3 regions of the Streptomyces sp. NBC_01635 genome follow, and region 3 is predicted to be linked to each of the others. Evidence: riboswitches for the same ligand, from Rfam matches in the RefSeq annotation. Region 3 holds a riboswitch; each other region holds the start of a gene.
What was found. A riboswitch is a leader RNA that binds a small molecule or an ion and turns the genes downstream of it on or off. The one in region 3 is predicted to bind thiamine pyrophosphate.

Region 1 (6,989 bases), 2.2 Mb from region 3:
GTTCAGCGTGATGAAGTGCAGTCCGGGCACTCCCTCGGCCAGCAGCCGTGCGCAGAACTCCGTGGCGAACTCGATACCGATGGAGCGTACCGCCGCCGGATCGTCCGCCGCTGCGAGGATCCGCTCTTTCAGGGCATCCGGGAACGACGCGTTACTGAGCTGCGGCAACCTCTCCAACATCTTCACACTGGTCACCGGCATGACCTCCGGAATCACCGGTGTTCCGCAACCCGCCGCATCGACCCGGTCACGCAGACGCAGATAGGACTCGGGCTGGAAGAACATCTGGGTGATCGCGTAGTCGGCGCCGGCCCGGCACTTGTCGACGAAGTGTGCGACGTCCGTGTCCCAGTCGGACGACCGCGGGTGCATCTCCGGGAAGGCGGCGACCCCCACGCAGAAGTCGCCCGACTCCTTGATGAGCCGGACGAGGTCCGCGGCGTAGGTCAGGCCCTGCGGATGCGGGATCCAGTCGGCCATCGGGTCGCCGGGCGGGTCGCCCCGCACGGCGAGCATGTTGCGGATCCCGGCGTCGGCGTACTGGCCGATGATGTTGCGCAGTTCGGCGACGGAGTGGTCGACCGCGGTGAGGTGGGCGACCGGGGTGAGGGTGGTGTCGGCGACGATCTGCTCGGTCTCGTGGACCGTGCCCGCGCGGGTGGACCCTCCGGCGCCGTAGGTGACGGAGACGAAGTCCGGAGCGACCGCCTCGACCCTGCGCAGCGCGCTCCAGAGGTTCCGCTGGCCCTTGGGCGTCTTGGGCGCCGAGAACTCGAACGAGTACGTCGTCTTTCCGTCAGCGAGCATGTCGCGCACGGTGCGTGCGTGATCAGTCCTGACGGACGCTGTTCCGAGGGCCATACCGGCAGGTTAGCCAGGGGGCGCCGGTCCCCCAACCGGATGCGGGGGATTTGCCGGAATTGCCGACTTGTTGTCCACCCTTTGGACACGCGGTGACGAGAAGGGGTGGCGGGCCGGGAGCGGGCGACGGTCCGGGCGGCAGGTGGCCGGCGGCGGGCGTGGTGCCGGCGGCGGGCGCCGGCCGCGGTGTCAGGGGCGGCTGCCCGGTGCCGCCTGCCGCAGCCGCCTCGCGAACTCGGCCGCCGCCGCGCCCGGGTCGTCCGCCTCGGTGATGGCCCGGACGACCACGACCCGGCGGGCGCCGGCCTCCAGGACCTCGTCGAGGTTGCCGAGGTCGATGCCGCCGATGGCGAACCAGGGGCGGTCGGTGCCGAGGCCGGCGGCGTACCGGACCAGGCCGAGGCCGGGGGCCTGGCGGCCGGGCTTGGTGGGGGTGGGCCAGCAGGGACCGGTGCAGAAGTAGTCCACGCCGTCCTGCGCGGCGGCCGCGGCGGCCTCGGACTCGGCGTGCGTGGAGCGGCCGATCAGGATGTCCTCGCCGAGGAGGGCTCGGGCCGCGGGGACGGGGAGGTCGCCCTGTCCGAGGTGCAGTACGTCGGCGCCGGCGGCGTGGGCGACGTCCGCGCGGTCGTTCGCCGCGAGCAGCTTGCCGTGCCGGGCGCAGGCGTCCGCGAGGACCTCCAGGTGCTCCAGCTCCTCGGCTGCCTCCATCCCCTTGTCCCTGAGCTGGACGATGTCGACGCCGCCGGCCAGGACCGCGTCCAGGAACTCCGCGAGGTCGCCCTGCCGCTTGCGGGCGTCGGTGCAGAGGTAGACCAGGGAGTCGGCGAGGCGGGCGCGCGGGGCGGTGCCTGCGGCGGTGTCGGGCATGCGGGAATCCCCCTGTGTCGGTGGCGGCCGGGCCGGCGCGGGCCCGGTGGGTCGTCGGCTGATGCCCCACGGCCCACCGGGGCCGGCGGAGCGCACGCCGCAACGGACCCTATGCCGCCGCCCCCGCGACCGGGAGACCGGCCGCGGGGGCGGCGGCGGCCGCCCGCGGGGCCGCGAAGCTCTCCCGACGCCCTGCGGCAGCGGCGCCGGGCGCCGGTCTCATGGCCGGGTACCCGCACGAGTGCGAGGGCGGGCCCGGCACACGAGGAGGTGCGTACCGGTGCTTGCGCGGGCCCCGGCGTTCCGCCCCGGGGTCAGACGGCGAGCGCCTGGGCGCGGCGCTTCACCTCCGTGCCGCGGTTCTCACTCAGTGCCTGCGCGGGCGTGCCCGGCAGGCTCTCGTCGGGGGTGAAGAGCCATTCCAGCATCTCTTCGTCCGTGAAGCCGTCGTCCCGCAGGAGCGTCAGGGTCCCGGAGAGGCCCTTGACGACCTTGTCCTCGTCGATGAAGGCGGCGGGGACGTGCAGTGCGCGGTTCTCACCTCGGCGTACGGCGATGAGCTGGCCGTCCCTGACCAGCTGCCGGACGCGCGTCACCTCGACGCCGAGCATCTCGGCGATGTCGGGAAAGGTGAGCCAGGCGGGGACGAGAGCATCGTTCTTTGCGTCAATCTCGGTCACGGGACAAGCCTGCCATCTGGCACCGACAGCCGGAAGTCGGACCCCTCCACCTGGGCGGATGTTCAACCCGGACGACTGGATGCCCGGCCTGCCTGCCGGGCGCCGGCGGGCAGGAGTCCCCCGGCCCGGGAGACCGGGTGCTCACGCCTTCGCCGACTTCAGCGGCCGCGCCGGGTCGGCCAGCAGCGCCTCGTCCATCACCGTGCCCGCCTCGATCAGCCTGCGCCCCTGGGCCAGGTCGCGGGGGCGGCCCACCGCCAGCAGCGCGACCAGCCGGGACGCACGGAGCCAGCAGACCGTCCACGCCGGTCCGTCGGCCTCCCCGCGCCACACCGTCCGGTCGGCGTCCGCGTGGTGCCCGGCGTACTGGACGAAGCGTCCGAACTGCTCGGACCAGAAGTACGGCACCGGGTCGTACACCGCCGGGGGCGCGCCGGTGGCCGTCCCGATGATGTTCGCCGCGACCGTGCGCGGGCCCTGGAGGGCGTTGTCCCAGTGGTGCACCAGCAGGCGTTCGCCGTACCGCTTCGAGGGGAAGGACGCGCAGTCGCCCACCGCGTACACGTCCGGCACGGAGGTCGTCAGGCGGGCGTCGGCGACCACCTCGCCGTGCTCGCCGAGCTCGATCCCCGAGCCGGCCAGCCAGGCGGTGGCGGGGCGGGCGCCGATACCGACGACGACGGCGCCCGCGGGCAGCCGCGAGCCGTCGTCGAGCACCACCGCGCCGGGCTCGACGCGCTCCACGCGCGCGTGCGTCCGCAGCACCACTCCCGCGTCGTCGTACCAGGCGGTCATCGGGGCGGCCGCCTCGGCGGGCAGCGCCTCGGCCAGCGGCCGGCCGGCGGCCTCCACGACGGTGACCGCGCAGCCCGCCTCGCGCGCCGCCGTGGCGAACTCCGCGCCGATCCACCCGGCACCGACGACCACGACGTCCTGCCGGCGTGCGAGCACCGGCCGCAGCCGTTCGACGTCGTCCAGGGTGCGCAGCAGATGGACGCCCGGAACCCCCTCCGCGCCCGGCAGCCGGACCGGTTCGGCGCCGGTGGCGACGACCAGGACGTCGTAGGGGACCGGCCCGGCCTCCGTGTCCAGCTCGTGGTCGGCGGGGCGCAGTCCGAACACCTCGCAGCCGAGCCGCAGTTCGATGCCGAGCGCCTCGAAGTCGACGTCGAAGGCGGAGTTCTCCGCCGTGCCGAGCAGCACCGCCTTGGACAGGGGTGGTCGGTCGTACGGCTGGTGGGGTTCGGCGCCGATCAGTGTCACGGTGCCGGTGAAGCCCTGCTCCCGGAGGGCGACGGCGGTCTGCACGCCGGCCATCCCGGCCCCCGTCACCACCACGCGCCGCGGCCCGGACGGTCCCCGTTCCTGCGTCTGCTCGCTCACCTGATCACCATAGACACCTACCCGGTGGCCGGCCGGTCCTCGGGAGCCGTGAGCTGTTCGACCACGCTGGTGCCGCTGCCCGGCTGCGACTCCCACTCCCAGGTCTCCTCCAGCCGCACCCGCCCGTCGGGCAGTTCCACGACCGTGGACTCGCAGTGTCCGCAGGAGGTGGTGCCGTCGTGCTTGAGCTGCACGTACCGGAAGTCCAGCCGGTCCCCCTCCCGGGTGCCCACCAGGTGGCCGCGGACGATGTCACCGCCCGCGTACTCGGCCCAGATCCGGCCGCCTTGCTCGTGGTAGACGAACCGGGTGCTGGTGCCGACCTGGCCCGGCGCCTGGTCGGCGACCGGGGAGAGAACCAGGCCGTCGAGCGAACCAGCCATGCGAGAGCTCCTTGCACGTTCGTTGTTCCGGCGTTGTTCCGGGGCTAGGCTTGGCCACGGTAAAGCACTCGCGGGAGTCCGGACGCACCGGGCTGAGAGGGAGGCTGGCGGCCTCCGACCGTATGAACCTGATCCGGGTCATGCCGGCGAAGGGAGGGGCTGGACGCCCATGTCGCCCACACGCACCTCAGGCACCCCGCACGCTCCGGGACGCTCTCCGGACGTCCTCGTCGTCGGGGGCGGGATCATCGGCCTGGTCACGGCCTGGCGGGCCGCGCAGCGCGGACTGGCCACGACCGTGCTGGACCCCGAGCCGGGCTCCGGCGCCGCCCGGGTGGCCGCAGGGATGCTGGCCGCCGTCACGGAACTGCACTACGGCGAGCAGACCCTGCTCGGTCTGAACCTCGCCTCCGCGCGCCGCTACCCCGATTTCGCGGCCGAGCTCACCGAGGCCACCGGCCATGACCTCGGCTACCGCCGCTGCGGCACGCTCGCGGTCGCGCTGGACGCCGACGACCGCGCCCATCTGCGCGAACTGCACGTCCTGCAGCAGCAGTCGGGGCTCGACGCGCAGTGGCTGTCCGGGCGCGAGTGCCGGCGTCTGGAGCCGATGCTCGCACCGGGTGTGCGCGGCGGGCTGCGGGTGGACGGCGACCACCAGATCGACCCCCGGCGTCTGGCGGCCGCGCTGGTGACCGCCTGCGAGCGGGCGGGAGTGGTACTGCACCGGGCGTGGGCCGAGCGGCTCACCGTCGCCGGGGAGCGGGCCACGGGCGTGGTCACCGCCGACGGCACCGCGCTGGACGCCGGGCAGGTGGTGCTCGCCGGGGGCAGCCTCAGCGGGCGGCTCGCGGGGATCCCGGCGGAGGTGCTGCCTCCGGTACGTCCGGTGAAGGGGCAGGTGGTCCGGCTCGCGATGCCGGACCGGTTCGGTCCGTTCCTGAGCCGGACGGTACGCGCGGTGGTGCGCGGCAGCCATGTGTACCTGGTGCCGCGCGAGAACGGGGAGCTGGTGATCGGGGCGACCAGCGAGGAACAGGGCTGGGACACGACCGTCACCGCGGGCGGGGTGTACGAACTGCTGCGCGACGCCCACGAACTCGTCCCCGGGATCACCGAACTGCCGCTCACCGAGACCCGGGCCGGGCTGCGCCCCGGCTCCCCCGACAACGCGCCGCTGCTCGGCCCGTCCGCGCTGGCGGGGCTGGTCCTCGCGACCGGGCACCACCGCAACGGCGTGCTGCTCACGCCGGTCACGGGCGACGTCCTGGCCGAGGTCCTGACCACCGGTGAACTCCCCTCCGAGGCCCGTCCCTTCACACCCCGGCGGTTCACCGCCGCCGCACTCACGGAGCAGTCCGCATGAACGATCCGGCGCATGTCACGACCGGCCCCACCGTCACCGTCTCCGTCAACGGGGAGCCGCGCGAGGTGGCTTCCGGTACGGCGCTCGACGCGCTGGTCGCCGGCCTGTCCTCGGCTCCCTCCGGGGTGGCCGCCGCCCTCAACGAAACCGTCGTCCCGCGCGCTCAGTGGCCGCTCACGTCCCTCTCCGAGGGGGACCGGGTGGAAGTCCTGACCGCCGTCCAAGGAGGCTGACCATGGCCGACGATCCGTTCGTTCTCGGCGGTACGTCCTTCACGTCCCGGCTGATCATGGGAACCGGCGGGGCGCCCAGCCTCGACGTGCTGGAGCGGGCGCTGGTGGCGTCCGGTACGGAGCTGACGACCGTCGCGATGCGGCGGGTGAACCCCTCGGTGCACGGCTCGGTCCTGTCGGTGCTGGAGAAGCTGGGCATCCGGGTGCTGCCGAACACGGCGGGCTGCTACACCGCCGGCGAGGCGGTGCTCACCGCGCGTCTCGCGCGGGAGGCGCTCGGCACCGATCTGGTCAAGCTGGAGGTCATCGCCGACGAGCGCACCCTGCTGCCGGACCCGATCGAACTGCTGGAGGCGGCCCAGACGCTGGTCGACGACGGGTTCACGGTGCTGCCGTACACCAATGACGACCCGGTGCTGGCGCGGAAACTGGAGGACGCCGGCTGTGCGGCGATCATGCCGCTCGGGTCACCGATCGGGTCGGGGCTCGGCATCCGCAACCCGCACAACTTCGAGCTGATCACGCAGCACGCGCGCGTGCCGGTGATTCTGGACGCGGGCGCCGGTACGGCGTCGGACGCGGCGCTGGCGATGGAACTGGGGTGCGCGGGGGTGATGCTCGCCTCGGCGGTGACGCGGGCGCGGGAGCCGGTGCTGATGGCCGCCGCCATGCGCGGTGCGGTCGAGGCGGGGCGGCTGGCCAGGCGGGCGGGGCGGATTCCGCGGCGGCACTTCGCCGAGGCGTCGTCTCCCGCGGAGGGCCTCGCCGCGCTGGATCCGGAGCGGCCCGCCTTCTGAGGGGGCCGCCGTCGCCGGGGCGTCCTCCCGCCCACGCGCCGTCCGTTTCCACTCGGCCGAGAGGCTGAGGCTCCTCTCCTCGTGGGGGCGCACCGCCGCCGCTGGCGGCTGCCGCGCCCCGGCCCGGACCGCGTCCCACCACGTCCCGGAGCCGGAACGCGTGCGCGCCGGAGCATGACCGCGGTCCGGGACCGCACCCGTCCCGGACCGCGTGGGTTGCGTCACAGGTCGGCTGCAGTCACGGACCGATCCGCGACGAAGCGGTCGGGGGTGTCGGCGGCTGCTCGTAGACTCCCTGCGTGGACACGACCCTTCAGGACCCTCTGGTCGGGCAGATGCTCGACGGTCGGTATCGCGTCGAGGCGCGTATCGCGGTCGGCGGGATGGCCACGGTCTACCGGGCCGTGGACACCCGC
Region 2 (6,989 bases), 1.8 Mb from region 3:
GGCAGCGCGTCTTCAGGTCACGACAGGCCAGCGCGCCCAGATGCGCGCCCACCCGCCGCAGCACCTCCTCATCAACGGCCGTGAGCTGCTTGAGCCGGGTACGGAGGGCCACCCCCGACGGGCCGGGCACCACAAACGGCGCCGCAAGCTCCCGCAGACCGCCCATCCCCACACCCCTCCGCCAGATCGCCATGCCCTGCTCACCCCGCCCAACGAACACCACACGCAAAGGTCACGCATCCGGCAGACGAACTCCCATTCCCCCTTCACGGACATGACGACACCCACCCCGCGAACCCAGCGCTCACTCACACACGCCAGAACACACTCGTGCTCGGTCGAATCCCAGCAGTTGCCAACCCCTTACCCGAGCACGACGATTTCGGCCGCGTCGAACTCCACTCCGACCTCGTCTCCGACCTCCGGTGCCGCCCGGAGGGCGCAGGCGGCCTCCAGGCGGGGCCCGTCGCCGTCCCCCGGCTGGAGGCGGACGGCGACATGGGTGCCGCGGAAGGTGCGCGCGGTGACGGTGCAGCGCGGGCCCGCCCCGCCCGGGACCAGACGGACTCCGGCGGGCCTGACCAGCAGGGTGCGCGTGCCCTGCGGTGCGTCCGCCGGCACCGGGATCTTGCCCCAGGGCGTCACCGCGACGTCCGCGGTGATCGTCGCCTCGGCGACGTTCTCGAAGCCGAGGAAGCGGGCCACGAACGCGTCGGCCGGGCGCTGCCACACCTCGAGCGGCGTACCGGACTGGGCGATCCGCCCGTCCCGCATCACCACGACCCGGTCGGCCAGGGCGAACGCCTCACCCTGGTCGTGCGTCACGGCGAGCACGGTGGTGCCCAACCGGCCGAACAGCTCCCGCAGTTCGACGACGAGCCGTTCCCGGAGCGAGCGGTCGAGCTGGCCGAGCGGCTCGTCGAGCATCAGCAGCCGCGGGCTGGGCGCCAGCGCGCGCGCCAGTGCGACGCGCTGCTGCTCTCCGCCGGACAGGGCGGCCACGGCCCGCCCCCTCGCCCCGGGAAGTCCGACGAGTTCCAGCAACTCCCTCACTCGGTCGGCTTGTTCACTGCGAGACGCACCGTGCATCCGCAGCCCGAAGGCCACGTTGGCGCCCACGTCCTGCTGGGGGAACAGCTGGTGGTCCTGGAACATCAGCCCGACCCCGCGCCGGTGTGCGGGCACGCCCGCCTGGTCGCGCCCGGCGAGCGAGATCCGCCCCGCGTCGAGGGGCTGCAGCCCGGCCACCGCCCGCAGCAGGGTGGACTTGCCGCTGCCGCTGGGCCCGAGCACGCACACGGTCTCGTGCTCGGCGACCTGGAGATCCACGGCGTCCAGCACCGCGCGCCCGCCGAAGCGGACGGTGGCGCCCTCGAGGCTCAACAGCATCTAGAACTCCCCGGATCTGTCGGTCCGCAGCCGCTCGAGGAGCAGCAGCGCCACCGCGCACACGATCATCAGAATCGTCGACAGGGCCATCGCCTGCCCGTAGTTGAGCTCTCCCGGCCTGCCCAGCAGCCGTGCCACGGCCACCGGCAGTGTCGGGTTGTCCGGCCGTGCGATGAACACCGTCGCCCCGAACTCCCCCAGCGACACGGCGAAGGCGAACCCCGCCGCGACGAGTACGGCCCGCCGCACCATCGGCAGGTCCACCTCCCGCCACACCCGCCACGGCGACGCCCCGAGCACTGCCGCCGCCTCCCGCAGCCGCACGTCCACGGCCCGCAGCACGGGCAGCATGGTCCGTACGACGAAGGGGACACCGACCAGTGCCTGCGCGAGCGGCACCAGGATCCAGGAGGAACGCAGGTCCAGCGGCGGCTCGTCGAGGGCGATCAGGAACCCGAAGCCGACGGTCACGGCGGACACTCCGAGCGGCAGCATCAGCAGGGCGTCGAAGCCCCGCACCAGCCGTCCCGCGTCCCGCCGGGTGAGCGCGACGGACGCCAGGGTTCCGATCACCACGGCGATGACGGTGGCCAGGGCCGCGTACCGCAGGGAGTTGCCGACCGCCTCGATCGGCGCGACCAGGAACACGCCCCCGTCGTCACGGGTCAGCGCCCGGTAGTGGCTGAGGCCCGCGTCGCCGAAGGATCGTTCCACCAGCACCGCGAGCGGCAGGAGCAATAGGACGGCGACGGTGGCGACGACCCCGGCGAGCAGCGCCCACTGTCCGGCGCCGTGCGGCCGCCGCGCGGTCCCTGAGGCGTCCACCAGCCGCAGTGCGGTCTCCCGCCGCCGCACGGTCCAGGCGTGCAGGGCGAGGATCGCGCCCACCGCGACGAACTGGATCATCGTCAGGACGGCGGCGGTGGACAGGTCGAAGATCTCCGACGTCTGCCGGTAGATCTCCACTTCCAGGGTGGCGAAGGTGGGCCCGCCGAGGATCTGCACCACACCGAACGAGGTGAAGGTGAACAGGAAGACCATCAGCGCGGCGGCGGCCACGGCGGGCGCCAGCGCGGGCAGCGTGACGGTCCGCCAGGCCGTGAACCGGGAGGCGCCGAGCATCCGCGCGGCCTCCTCCTGCCGCGGGTCGAGCTGTCCCCACAGTCCGCCGACGGTCCGTACGACGACGGCGTAGTTGAAGAAGACGTGCGCCAGCAGGATCGCCCACACGGTGGTGTCCAGCCGCAGCCCCCACAGCTCGTCGAGGAGCCCGCCGCGCCCCACGAGCGCCATGAACGCCGTACCGACGACGACCGTCGGCAGCACGAACGGGACGGTGACCACGGCTCGCAGCAGCTGTTTGCCGGGGAAGTCGAAGCGGGCGAAGACGTAGGCGCCGGGCAGGGCGATCAGGAGGGTGAGAGCGGTGGAGACCAGTGCCTGCCAGGTGGTGAACCACAGCACCTGCCGGATGTCGGACTGCGCCAGCACCTCCCCGATCCGATCGAACTGCCAGACCCCGTCGGCCTTCAGGCCTCGTGCGACGATCGCGGTGACGGGGTAGGCGAAGAAGGCGGCGAAGAACGCGACGGGCACGGCCATCAGGCCGAGCCGCGCCGCGGCCTCGCGCCGCCTCGCCGCGGCTCGGCTCACTTCAGTACGAGCGAGGTCCACGACTTGACCCACTGGTCGCGGTGGTCGGCGATCCTCGCCGGGTCCATGGTCTCGGGGTCCTCGGCCCGCGGTCCGAACTTCGTGAACTCCTCGGGCACCTGGGCGGCCTCCCGCACCGGGTAGACGAACATGTTGAGCGGCATGTCGTCCTGGAACCGCTTGCTGATCAGGAAGTCGAGCAGCGCCTTGCCGCCCTCGGGGTTCCGCGCGTTGCTGAGCAGTCCCGCGTACTCCACCTGGCGGAAGCAGGTGCCCTCGGCGACGCCGGTGGGCGCGGTCTTCGGCTTCGGGTCGGCGTAGATCACCTCGGCGGGCGGCGAGGAGGCGTAGGACACCACCAGCGGCCGGTCGCCCTTGGCCTGCTTGCCGCCGGCCGAGCCGGAGAACTCCTCGTTGTAGGCCTGCTCCCAGCCGTCGACCACCTTCACACCGTTGGCCTTGAGCTTCTTCCAGTAGTCCTGCCAGCCCTCGTCGCCGTACTTCGCGGCGGTGCCGAGGAGGAAGCCGAGGCCGGGCGAGGAGGTGGAGGCGTTCTCCGTGACGAGGAGATCCTTGTACTCGGGCTCGACCAGGTCGTCGAAGGTCCGCGGCGGAGTCAGGTCGTGCTCCTCGAACCAGGCCTTGTCGTAGTTGACACAGACGTCACCGGTGTCGACGGGCGTGACCCGGTGGCCGGCCTCGTCGACCCGGAACTCGGGAAGGACGAGGGAGGAGCCCTTCGCCTCGTACGGCTGGAACAGCCCGTTGTCGAGGGCGCGGGACAGCAGGGTGTTGTCCACGCCGAAGAAGACGTCGCCCTGGGGGTTGTCCTTGGTCAGGATCGCCTTGTTGACAGCCGACCCGGCGTCGCCGTCCTCCAGGACCTTGAGCTTGTAGCCGGACTCCTTCTCGAAGGCGGCGAGGACGTCCTTGGACGCGGCCCACGAGTTGTGGCTGACGAGAGTCACGGTCTTCGACCCGCCGTCGCCCTCGCTTCCGCCGTCGGACGAACCGCAGGCGGACAGCGTGACCAGGCCCAGCCCGACGGCCAGGATCGTGACCTTCTTGGTGATGTTCACCGGTTTTTTTCCTCCTGGGGGTGACCAGGAAGAGACGCGGCCCTGCCCGGGACCCCTCACAGGTGTCCCGGGCAGGGCGTAACAGCTCGAGTGATGACCGATCTCCCTACCCAGAATGACCTGGGCGAGGTTCGGAGGGTCTGCGGCCGATGCCGCACTCTCAGCGCTGTGGCGCTCCCCTGTCGGAAAATGAACGTGTGGTTACCCGGTATGCAGTTGTTGTCCTTGTGCCCGGCCAGGCTACCTCTCGCTCGCGGCGAGCTGCCCGCAGGCCCCGTCGATCTCCTGTCCACGGGTGTCCCGGACCGTCACCGGCACACCGTGCGCGGCGATCGCGTCCACGAACGCCTTCTCGTCCTCGGGCCGCGAGGCGGTCCACTTGGAGCCGGGCGTCGGGTTGAGCGGGATGAGGTTGACGTGCACGGGCCTGCCCTTGAGCAGCCGCCCGAGCCGGTCACCGCGCCACGCCTGGTCGTTGATGTCCCGGATCAGCGCGTACTCGATGGACAGCCGCCGCCCGGACCTGGCCGCGTACTCGAACCCGGAGTCCAGGACCTCGCGCACCTTCCACCGCGTGTTCACCGGGACGAGGGTGTCGCGCAGTTCGTCGTCGGGCGCGTGCAGGGAGATGGCGAGGCGGCATTTGAAGCCCTCGTCGGAGAACCGGTTGATGGCCGGCACGAGCCCGACCGTCGACACGGTGATCCCGCGCTGGGACAGCCCGAGACCGTCCGGCTCGGGGTCGGTCAGGCGGCGGATGGCGCCCACGACCCGGTTGTAGTTGGCGAGCGGCTCGCCCATCCCCATGAAGACGATGTTGCTCAGCCGCGCCGGCCCGCCGGGAACCTCCCCGTCCCGCAGCGACCGCATCCCGTCCACGATCTGGTGCACGATCTCCGCGGTGGACAGGTTCCGGTCGAGACCGGCCTGCCCGGTCGCACAGAACGGGCAGTTCATGCCGCAGCCCGCCTGCGAGCTGATGCACATCGTCACCCGGTCCGGATACCGCATGAGCACCGACTCGACGAGGGTCCCGTCGAACATCTTCCACAGCGTCTTGCGGGTGGTGCCCTGGTCGGTGGACAGATGCCGGACGACCGTCATCAGCTCGGGAAGCAGCGCCTCCCGCAGCTTGGCCCGGGACCCGGCGGGGATGTCGGTCCACTGCTCCGGATCGTGCGCGTACCGCGAGAAGTAGTGCTGCGAGAGCTGCTTGGCCCGAAACGGCTTCTCACCGGCCGCTGCGACCGCCTCCTTGCGCTCGGCGGGCGTGAGGTCGGCAAGGTGCCGCGGCGGCTTCTTGGATCCGCGCGGCGCGACAAAGGTCAGTTCTCCGGGCTTAGGCATGGCTGTACCAGTGTGGCAGATCCAATCGGGTGACCTGCGGCTGTCGCTCCGGACAACTGTCATCGGTGGTCGTCACCGGGCGTCACTGGTCACCCTCGGACGGCCCACAGACGGCCCAGCCAATGGCCGTGCACCGAGGTCCGTCCCACGACTCCTCCGAAACGCGCTCATGCTGCGGATGCCGTAGGTCACACTGATCGCTCGGCTGGAGCAATAAGGGGGACCATGAGCAACCCGTACATCAATGCGCCGATCCGGGCTAGCATGTACACGACCACACTGCACAAGGTGACCTGGGTCGTTGTGGTCGTGGTGTCAGCCGGCCTCCTGGCGCCGCCTCTGTTTCTCATCGCAGCCAAGAAGCGCGTCGTCACTATGGCCGTGCCTGCGGTCTACGCAGCGGTCATTTACGGCTCAGCCGTCCCGGGGTCGGTGCTCGGCAACCCGAAGAACTGGGTCGGGGGCGTGCTCGCCATCACGATGATCATTGCCGCCGTGCATGCTGCCATCCTCGACACAGACTGGAAGCCAGGCCGGTGACAGCACCCGCTTCATAGCCAGAGGAGCGGGCGTTGCGGAAGCCGAGACGGCCCGGCACGGCACCGGACCGTCTCTACCTGACGTGCCCATCTGATCCGTAGCTCTATGTGAATCGGTCGGCGAGGGGCAGGCCGGTCGCTGCACGGCCTCGGAGGACTGCTGCCCGACGGAGACGGTTGCTGTGGTTGCGGTACTCCGCTGCTGTACAGGTCGCCGGCATGGCCCGGCGCTCCACATCGCGTCGCCTACTCTCTGGGCCATGGGTGACTCGGAGGCCTTTCGCGCAGCGGTCAGCGCGCGTGCGGCGGTCATGCTGGACAGCGACACTTCGCCGTACGACCCGGCGTTGGAGATCTTGGGTCTTGCCAGTGGCGGGGCGCCGGTGGACAACGGCGACGAAGCGCTCTACTCGCTCGCACTCATCTGGGGCGAGCTGACCGATTGGGTCGAGCTTCGGCCTGCGGAAACGGATCAAGCCGAGACGCATATGGTCACTGCCGCCCGTGAGTGGCTGACCGTCGAGGGCGACCGAGAGGCAGAGGCCCAGTACCTCGACCGTTGGCTTCACGACATCCTCGGGTACGAGCGTCCGGCTCCCCCGCAGACTTAGTACACGATCTTGAAAACCGTCGTGGCAGCGATGTCACCGTGGGTTCAAATCCCACCGCCTCCGCGCCGAGAGCAGCGAGAACGGCCCCTGACCTGGGTGTTTGGTCGAGGGCCGTCCCGTGTCCGGCTACCGTGGCTGCCTGGTGTTCCCCGTGGTTTCCCGCTCGATCGGGCATGCGTGGGGCACGGCTACCTTCTGATCCGTAGCTCTATGTGGAACGGTCAGCGACAGTCACATCGGTCACTGTGCGGTCCCTGATCAGCAGGGCCGGACACGATCGGTTGCTGTGGTTGCGGTACTTCGCTGCCGTACCGCCATCACGCCAGCTCTGTCTCCCATGGCTCGAAGGGCGGCTCAACCACGTAGCTGGG
Region 3 (6,989 bases):
GTGAAGGTGCGGCCCGCATCGTCACCGGTGTCGACCCGGATCGTCGCTTTCTTGCACGTGCCGTCCGCCTGCTGCTGCGCGGAGGACCCCTCGGCCGTGGAGGTGTCGCCGGTCGGGACGCCCCCGGATGCGTTGACGGACGAACAGCTCAGCTCGACCACCTTGGTGACCGTGGCCTGCTGCGTCTGCCGGTCGAAACCGACGCCGGTCCGCTCGTGGTCGGGTGTGCCACCCGGCCACAGCACCGCGAGGCCGATCAGCACCGCCGCGCCGAACGGGATGAGGACCGCCGCGATGACCTTGCGCAAGTGCTTCGATACGGGAGCGGCCGGGCCGTGGCTGTGACTGTGCCCGTGCGCGTGGCCGTGCCCACCGCTGTCGCCCGGACCATGCCCGTGCCCGCCGTTCCCCGGAGGCGGACCGTCGTGCCCGCCGCCCGAGTGCGGACCTCCGCCGGAGTTCGGGCCACGTCCGCGGCCGCCGGCACCGGGGTCCGGACTGTGGTCATGACCCGGGCCCCGGTCCTGGCCGCGGACTCGACCCTGCCCTTGCTCTCCTTGTCCCTGCCCGTAGCCCTGGCCCGGCCGGCCCGCGCCGGGTCCGGGAGCCTGACCGGGAGGTCCGAAAACCGGGTCTACGGGCCCTGGGCCGACGGGCCCGCCGGGGCTTCTGGGGCCTCTGGGGCCAGGCCCTCCAGGACCGGGCAGGTGGTTCTGTGTCGCTGGCGCCTCGCCGGGGCCGTGTCCATGCCCGAACCAGTCTTCGGAGCCGGGGCCGTCTCCCTGAACGTCCCCATGGCCCAAGCCGGTGCCGGCTGCGGGGCCTCTGCCACGGCCGCCGCCGCTTCGGGCGCCGGAGCCACGGGATGGTTCGGGCTGCGGGTAGGGGGGAGGCTGCGTCGAGGTCACCGCCTGATCATCGCAAGAACAACGAAGGCCCTCTGGTCACCGCGCCAGGATTCCCGCTAGCGTGGAGGCACCTTTTTGTACACGCGGGAGCTCGGAGCACCGGGCTGAGAGGGCGCTGACCTCCGTCCCAGCGATGTTTCACATGAAACACCACTTGTCCGAGTGATGTTTCACACGGAACATCGGCAGACGGAAACCGCTGCGCCGACCGCTGAACCTGTTACCGGGTAATGCCGGCGTAGGGAGTAGGTCTCATGACCAACAAGGACGAACGCACGCCTGCCTCCACCCAGAATCCGACGGAAGCGTCGGCGGGGGAGGAGGCCGGGAAGTCCATCGGCTGGCACAAGGCGTACATCGAGGGCACACGCCCCGACCTGCGGGTGCCGGTCCGTCAGGTGCACCTCACCAACGGGCAGTCGGTCACGCTGTACGACACGTCGGGCCCGTACACCGACCCCCTGGTCAACACCGATGTGCGCAGAGGGCTGGCGCCGGTGCGGGAGAACTGGATCATCGAGCGCGGTAACACGGAGGAGTACGCGGGTCGTCCGGTCCGTCCCGAGGACGATGGGATCAGGCACACCTCGCCGCGCGGTGGGCTGCGCAATCTCGACGCGGTGTTCCCGGGCCGACCCCGTCAGCCGCGTCGGGGCCGCGCGGGCGGGACGGTCACGCAACTGGCGTACGCACGCCGAGGTGAGATCACGCCCGAGATGGAGTACGTGGCCATCCGGGAGAACGTATCGCCGGAGATCGTGCGTGAGGAGATCGCGGCAGGCCGCGCGGTGCTGCCCGCCAACGTCAATCACCCGGAGACCGAGCCGATGATCATCGGCAAGCGGTTCCTGGTGAAGGTCAACGCCAACATCGGCAACTCCGCGGTGACCTCTTCCATCGAGGAGGAGGTGGAGAAGATGACCTGGGCGACCCGCTGGGGCGCCGACACGGTCATGGATCTGTCCACCGGTCGCAACATCCACACCACCCGGGAGTGGGTGCTGCGCAACTCCCCCGTCCCCATCGGCACCGTGCCGCTCTACCAGGCGCTGGAGAAGGTCGACGGCAGGGCCGAGGAGCTGACCTGGGAGATCTACAAGGACACCGTCGTCGAGCAGGCCGAACAGGGCGTGGACTACATGACGGTCCACGCGGGCGTACGGCTGGCGTACGTGCCGCTCACCGCCCACCGCAAGACGGGCATCGTCTCGCGCGGCGGCTCGATCATGGCGGCGTGGTGCCTGGCGCACCACAAGGAGTCGTTCCTGTACGAGAACTTCGAGGAGCTCTGCGAGATCCTCGCGGCGTACGACGTCACGTACTCGCTCGGTGACGGTCTCCGGCCGGGCTCGATCGCCGACGCCAACGACGAGGCGCAGTTCGCGGAGTTGCGCACGCTCGGGGAGCTCAACCGGATCGCCAGGCGTTTGAATGTGCAGACCATGATCGAGGGCCCGGGGCACGTCCCGATGCACAAGATCAAGGAGAACATCGAGCTTCAGCAGGAGATCTGCGATGAAGCCCCGTTCTACACGCTCGGTCCGCTGACGACGGACGTCGCGCCCGCGTACGACCACATCACCTCCGGTATCGGTGCGGCGATGATCGCCTGGTGGGGTACGGCCATGCTCTGCTATGTCACGCCCAAAGAGCACTTGGGCCTGCCGGACCGCGACGACGTCAAGACCGGTGTCATCACCTACAAGATCGCCGCCCATGCCGCCGACATCGCCAAGGGGCACCCGGGGGCGCAGGAGTGGGACGACGCCCTGTCCGACGCGCGTTTCGAGTTCCGGTGGGAGGACCAGTTCAACCTGGCTCTCGATCCGGACACGGCGCGGGAGTTCCACGACGAGACGCTTCCGGCGGAGCCCGCGAAGACGGCGCACTTCTGCTCGATGTGCGGGCCGAAGTTCTGCTCCATGAAGATCAGCCGGAGCATCACGGAGCGGTTCGGCGGGACCTCGGCGGAGGGTGCGTCGGCCGAGGAGATCGCTGAAGGGATGCTGCGGAAGTCGAAGGAGTTCGCCGAGGCGGGCAACCGCGTGTACCTGCCGTTGACGGACTGAACGAACAAGCGGACCGAAGGGACAAAGGGGCGGGCCGTTCGGGCCCGCCCTCTCCTCTCCCGGGAAGCGGGTCGGCAGACTGGATGCCATGACAGCGAGATCAATGAGCAAGGGGTCCAACCTTCCCGTCGACGCACGGGTGGTGCGCGCCGAGCTCGCCTGGACCGCCGGGGCCGGTGTGCCCGACATCGACGGGTCGGCTCTGCTGCTCACGGAGAGCGGGCGGGTGCGGGACGACGGAGACTTCGTCTTCTACAACCAGCCGCGGCACACCTCCGGCGCTGTGACGCACCTGGGGAAGCGGAGCGCCGCCGGCGCCGCGACCGACACGGTCGAGGTGGATCTGCCTCGGCTGGAACCGGCCGTCGAGCGAGTCGTGCTGTGCGCGTCGTCGGACGGCGGGACGTTCGGCCAGGTGCCGGGACTGGTGCTCAGGCTGCTCGACGCCGGCACGGGGGCCGAGATCGCGCGGTTCGACATGGTGGCCGGAACGGAGACCGCGTTCATCGGCGGCGAGCTGTACCGGCGGCAGGGAAAGTGGAAGTTCCGCGCGGTGGGGCAGGGATACGCCGCAGGGCTCGCGGGGCTGGCCACCGACTTCGGTATCACCGTGGACGACGCTCCCCCGGTGGCAGCGGACTCCACGACGGCTGCCGGCTCCACCACGGCACCCGGTGTGACGACGCCCGCGGCCGCAGTGCCGCCGGTCCCGCCCGCGGTGCCCACCACCGCGCCCCAGCCCTCGGTCGCGCCGGCCGCCTCCGCCCCGGCGTCCCCTGCCCCCGTCCCGTCGGCCGCTCCGCGGCTCACCAAGGGTGAGGAACGGCTGCCGGTGGACATGCGCAAGCGGCTGTCACTGCGCAAGGAGCAGGTGGCGGTCAGCCTGCGCAAGCACGGAGCCGCCGGGGTCACCGCGCGCGTCGTCCTCGTACTGGACGCCTCCGGCTCCATGTCCTTCCTGTACTCCAAAGGAGTGGTGGCGGACGTCGTCGAACGTATGGCCGCGGTTGCCGCGCAACTGGACGACGACGGTGAGATGCAGGCCTGGACGTTCGCCTCGAATCCGGCGCGGCTGCCGGACCTGCTCCTGGGCGAGCTGCCCGAATGGCTCCGGCTGCACGTACGGGTGGGAGAGATGAGCCTCTTCCGACGTGGGCGGAAGAAAGGGCTGGACCCGAGCCAGGTCGACATGCGGGAGGTCGGCATCCAGAACGAGGAACAGAAGGTCATCGCCGAGGTCCGCTCGTTCGTCAGGGACAGCCCCGCGGCGGCCCCGACGCTCGTGCTGTTCTTCTCCGACGGTGGTGTCTACCGGAATGCCGAGATCGAGAGAGAGCTCCGCGAAGCGGTGGAGGAACCGATCTTCTGGCAGTTCGTGGGCCTTGGCCGGGCGAACTACGGTGTGCTGGAACGGTTCGACACGCTGCCCGGGCGCCGCGTCGACAACGTCGGGTTCTTCGCCGTCGACGACATCGGCACCGTGCCGGACCCGGAGTTGTACGACCGCCTGCTGTCCGAGTTCCCCCAGTGGATCACCGCAGCGGGCCGGGCGGGCATCCTCCGTCCCTGATGATCACTGCTGATCACTGCCCAGGCCTGTGCGGGCACAGGGCGGTGAGCCCCGGACGCCCCGGCTCACACGCCTCGGCGCGGAGCCTCCGGGACGGGCTCCGCCGGTGAGGGAGCGCAAGCCGACGGCTGGGCCGTCCGCATGCTTCGGCTCGTCGGGTGGGGCCGACTCCGGTGGGGCCGGCTTATTCGGTTGTTTCGGCTACTCGGGCTTGTGTTCCGGTCCTCCGAAGTCCGGGCTGCTGTAGTCCGGGCTCGAGTAGCTCGGACGCCGGCTGCGGTTCGTCCTCTCACCGGGGCTGGTGAACCCCGGCCGGTCGTAGCCGAGATGCGGGATGCGGCCGGCCGGTTCGGACGGCGTCGCGTAGTGCAGTGCGGCCGCCGTACCCGGGTCGGCGAGCGCGTCCCGCAGGAACGGGATGATCCCCTGCTCCCGCAGTGCCTCGTGCCAGGTTTCCCTGGCCAGGGTCAGCTCCTTGTCGGCTTCGCCGTACGGCCCGCTCCGGGCCGAGGGCTTGTTGCGCAGGGCGGTCAGCAGCAGGCCCACCGCGGCGACCAGGATGGCGACCGCGGTCACGGCGCCGAATGTCCAGCCCGTGATGAGCATGGTCCGGGCGAAGGCCGCGCCGGGATCGAGCAAGCGCAGGATGTAGCCGACGAGCAGGAATATCGCGGCCGCGGTGCCGGCCAGAACAGGTGCCAGGACGGCGACGACGGCGACGGCGCCCGCGCCGGCGGTCTCGGCGACCTCTCCCATGGTGGTGGCGAGCCCCGCCGTCTCCGGCCCCGGCTCGGAGGAGCCGGACGCCCGAGTGGACGGGGTGGACGACGCCGGTGGCCGGCGCAGTTCCTCGCGGACCTTGGTGTAGTGCTGGTACTCGGTTGCCGCGGCCACCGTGATGATCGCGGTGGCGTTGAGCGCCATCGTGCGCAGTTGTTCGGAGGTGAGCCGCTGTCCGGCAGTGGCCAGTTCCGGGCGTTGTGGTGCGGAGCGCAGCACCTCATCGAGAATCCGCGCGTAATCCTGGCGGTCCTCGGTCAACAGATGCTGCGGAACGCTGTTCATGTGCATCCCCCGATGCTCCGTAGGGCTTGTGACTCGGCATGCTGACGAGCCGTTGGGCAGAAACGGAGGGGAGCCTGCTACGGATAAGCCGATGGTAGAGCGACAACGGTGCGCCATGACAGGGGGTTTACCGAAATTGGACTCGGTTCGGTGCGGTTCCGGGCCGGGGGTACTCGGCCCGGAACCCGCTCACTGGGTGAGCGGCAGTTGCTGGACCAGCAGCTTTCCGTCCATCGTCACGCCACCGTCCATCGCGATGGCCAGCCCCTCGGCGTAGACGTGCGGACCATCGACGACGGGACCGTTGCCGTCCTCGCCGTCCTCGGAGCCTACTTCGCCCAGCAGATACGGAATGGGGCTGTGTCCGTGAACGACCCGGGTGCCGCCGTACGTATCCAACAGCGAGCGTACCGCCTCGGCGCCGCCCTCGTCTCGGAAGGAGAACCGCTTGGTGAACTTGCGGAACAGGTCCCAGACCTCGTCGGCGTCGTTGCGGGTGATCGTCTCGCGGACGGTGTCGTTGACTTCCTCGATGGAACGGCCGTAGTCGAGGTAGGCGGTGGTGTCGGAATGCAGCAGCAGATGGTCGTCGACGGCCTCGACGGCGTCCAGGCGGGCCATCCACTGCAGGTGGTGGTCCTGAAGGCGGTCCATGTCGGTCTTCTGCCCACCGTTGAGCAGCCAGGCGGCCTGGAAGGTGGCGGTGCCCGCGCCGGAGTTGACGGGAGTGTCGCCGAACCGCTTGGCACCGAGCAGCAGCAGTTCGTGATTGCCCATCAGGGCCTTGCAGTAGCCACCGGCCGCGGCGGCCTCGGCGGACAGCCGCATCACGAGGTCGATGACGCCGATGCCGTCCGGGCCGCGGTCGGTGAAGTCGCCGAGGAACCAAAGCCGCGCGGGTCCGGCGCACCACTGGCCCGCGGAGTCGATGAGGCCCTGCTCCTGGAGGGCGGCCACCAGTTCGTCGAGGTAGCCGTGGACGTCACCGACCACGTACAGCGGACCGGGCCCGGTGGCGGGCTGCGGTGCGGGCACGGACGCGGGGTCGACGGTCACCTGCACAGTGTCACCCCGATTGATGACCGGAAGGTCCCGTTGCGTGGGTGTGTATCCCTCCGGGTGGTTCGCCTCGGAGGGTGGGACCGCGTTGCCGGGGTGCATGCTGTGGGCGTACGGACCGGTCTCGTGGACGTAAGCGGGTACCCGGAAGTCGCGCACCGTCGCTGTGCGCTCCACCGCGGGTCCCTGACCGGCCCCCTGAGTCATCGACCCCTCCACCATCAAGCCGCAACTGCACCGCGTCGGACTGCCTGGTCGCAGCGGCCCGCGGTGTCGTGGGCCCATCATAGGAATGCGGATAGCGCCATGTGATGACCC

Region 1: another riboswitch for thiamine pyrophosphate. It lies ahead of thiO (glycine oxidase ThiO); the one in region 3 lies ahead of thiC (phosphomethylpyrimidine synthase ThiC).
Region 2: another riboswitch for thiamine pyrophosphate. It lies ahead of OHB56_RS30175 (thiamine ABC transporter substrate binding subunit); the one in region 3 lies ahead of thiC (phosphomethylpyrimidine synthase ThiC).

The regions. Positions count from the first base shown of each region.
Region 1 is NZ_CP109277.1:2,465,477-2,472,465, forward strand. Features, by position in the region: gene metF (methylenetetrahydrofolate reductase [NAD(P)H]) at 1-861, opposite strand, end outside; gene thiE (thiamine phosphate synthase) at 1,051-1,731, opposite strand; gene OHB56_RS11675 (Rv2175c family DNA-binding protein) at 2,046-2,411, opposite strand; gene OHB56_RS11680 (FAD-dependent oxidoreductase) at 2,553-3,794, opposite strand; gene OHB56_RS11685 (hypothetical protein) at 3,812-4,177, opposite strand; TPP riboswitch at 4,238-4,349, shown strand; gene thiO (glycine oxidase ThiO) at 4,347-5,543, shown strand; gene thiS (sulfur carrier protein ThiS) at 5,540-5,776, shown strand; gene OHB56_RS11700 (thiazole synthase) at 5,779-6,573, shown strand; gene pknB (Stk1 family PASTA domain-containing Ser/Thr kinase) at 6,873-6,989, shown strand, end outside.
Region 2 is NZ_CP109277.1:6,472,811-6,479,799, reverse strand. Features, by position in the region: gene OHB56_RS30190 (IS200/IS605 family accessory protein TnpB-related protein) at 1-166, opposite strand, end outside; gene OHB56_RS30185 (ABC transporter ATP-binding protein) at 364-1,389, opposite strand; gene OHB56_RS30180 (ABC transporter permease) at 1,390-3,063, opposite strand; gene OHB56_RS30175 (thiamine ABC transporter substrate binding subunit) at 3,039-4,121, opposite strand; TPP riboswitch at 4,207-4,312, opposite strand; gene rlmN (23S rRNA (adenine(2503)-C(2))-methyltransferase RlmN) at 4,362-5,468, opposite strand; gene OHB56_RS30165 (hypothetical protein) at 5,694-6,008, shown strand; gene OHB56_RS30160 (hypothetical protein) at 6,268-6,618, shown strand; gene OHB56_RS30155 (hypothetical protein) at 6,936-6,989, opposite strand, start outside.
Region 3 is NZ_CP109277.1:4,634,201-4,641,189, forward strand. Features, by position in the region: gene OHB56_RS21580 (YibE/F family protein) at 1-308, opposite strand, end outside; TPP riboswitch at 982-1,170, shown strand; gene thiC (phosphomethylpyrimidine synthase ThiC) at 1,163-2,977, shown strand; gene OHB56_RS21590 (VWA domain-containing protein) at 3,066-4,547, shown strand; gene OHB56_RS21595 (hypothetical protein) at 4,749-5,618, opposite strand; gene OHB56_RS21600 (metallophosphoesterase) at 5,802-6,893, opposite strand.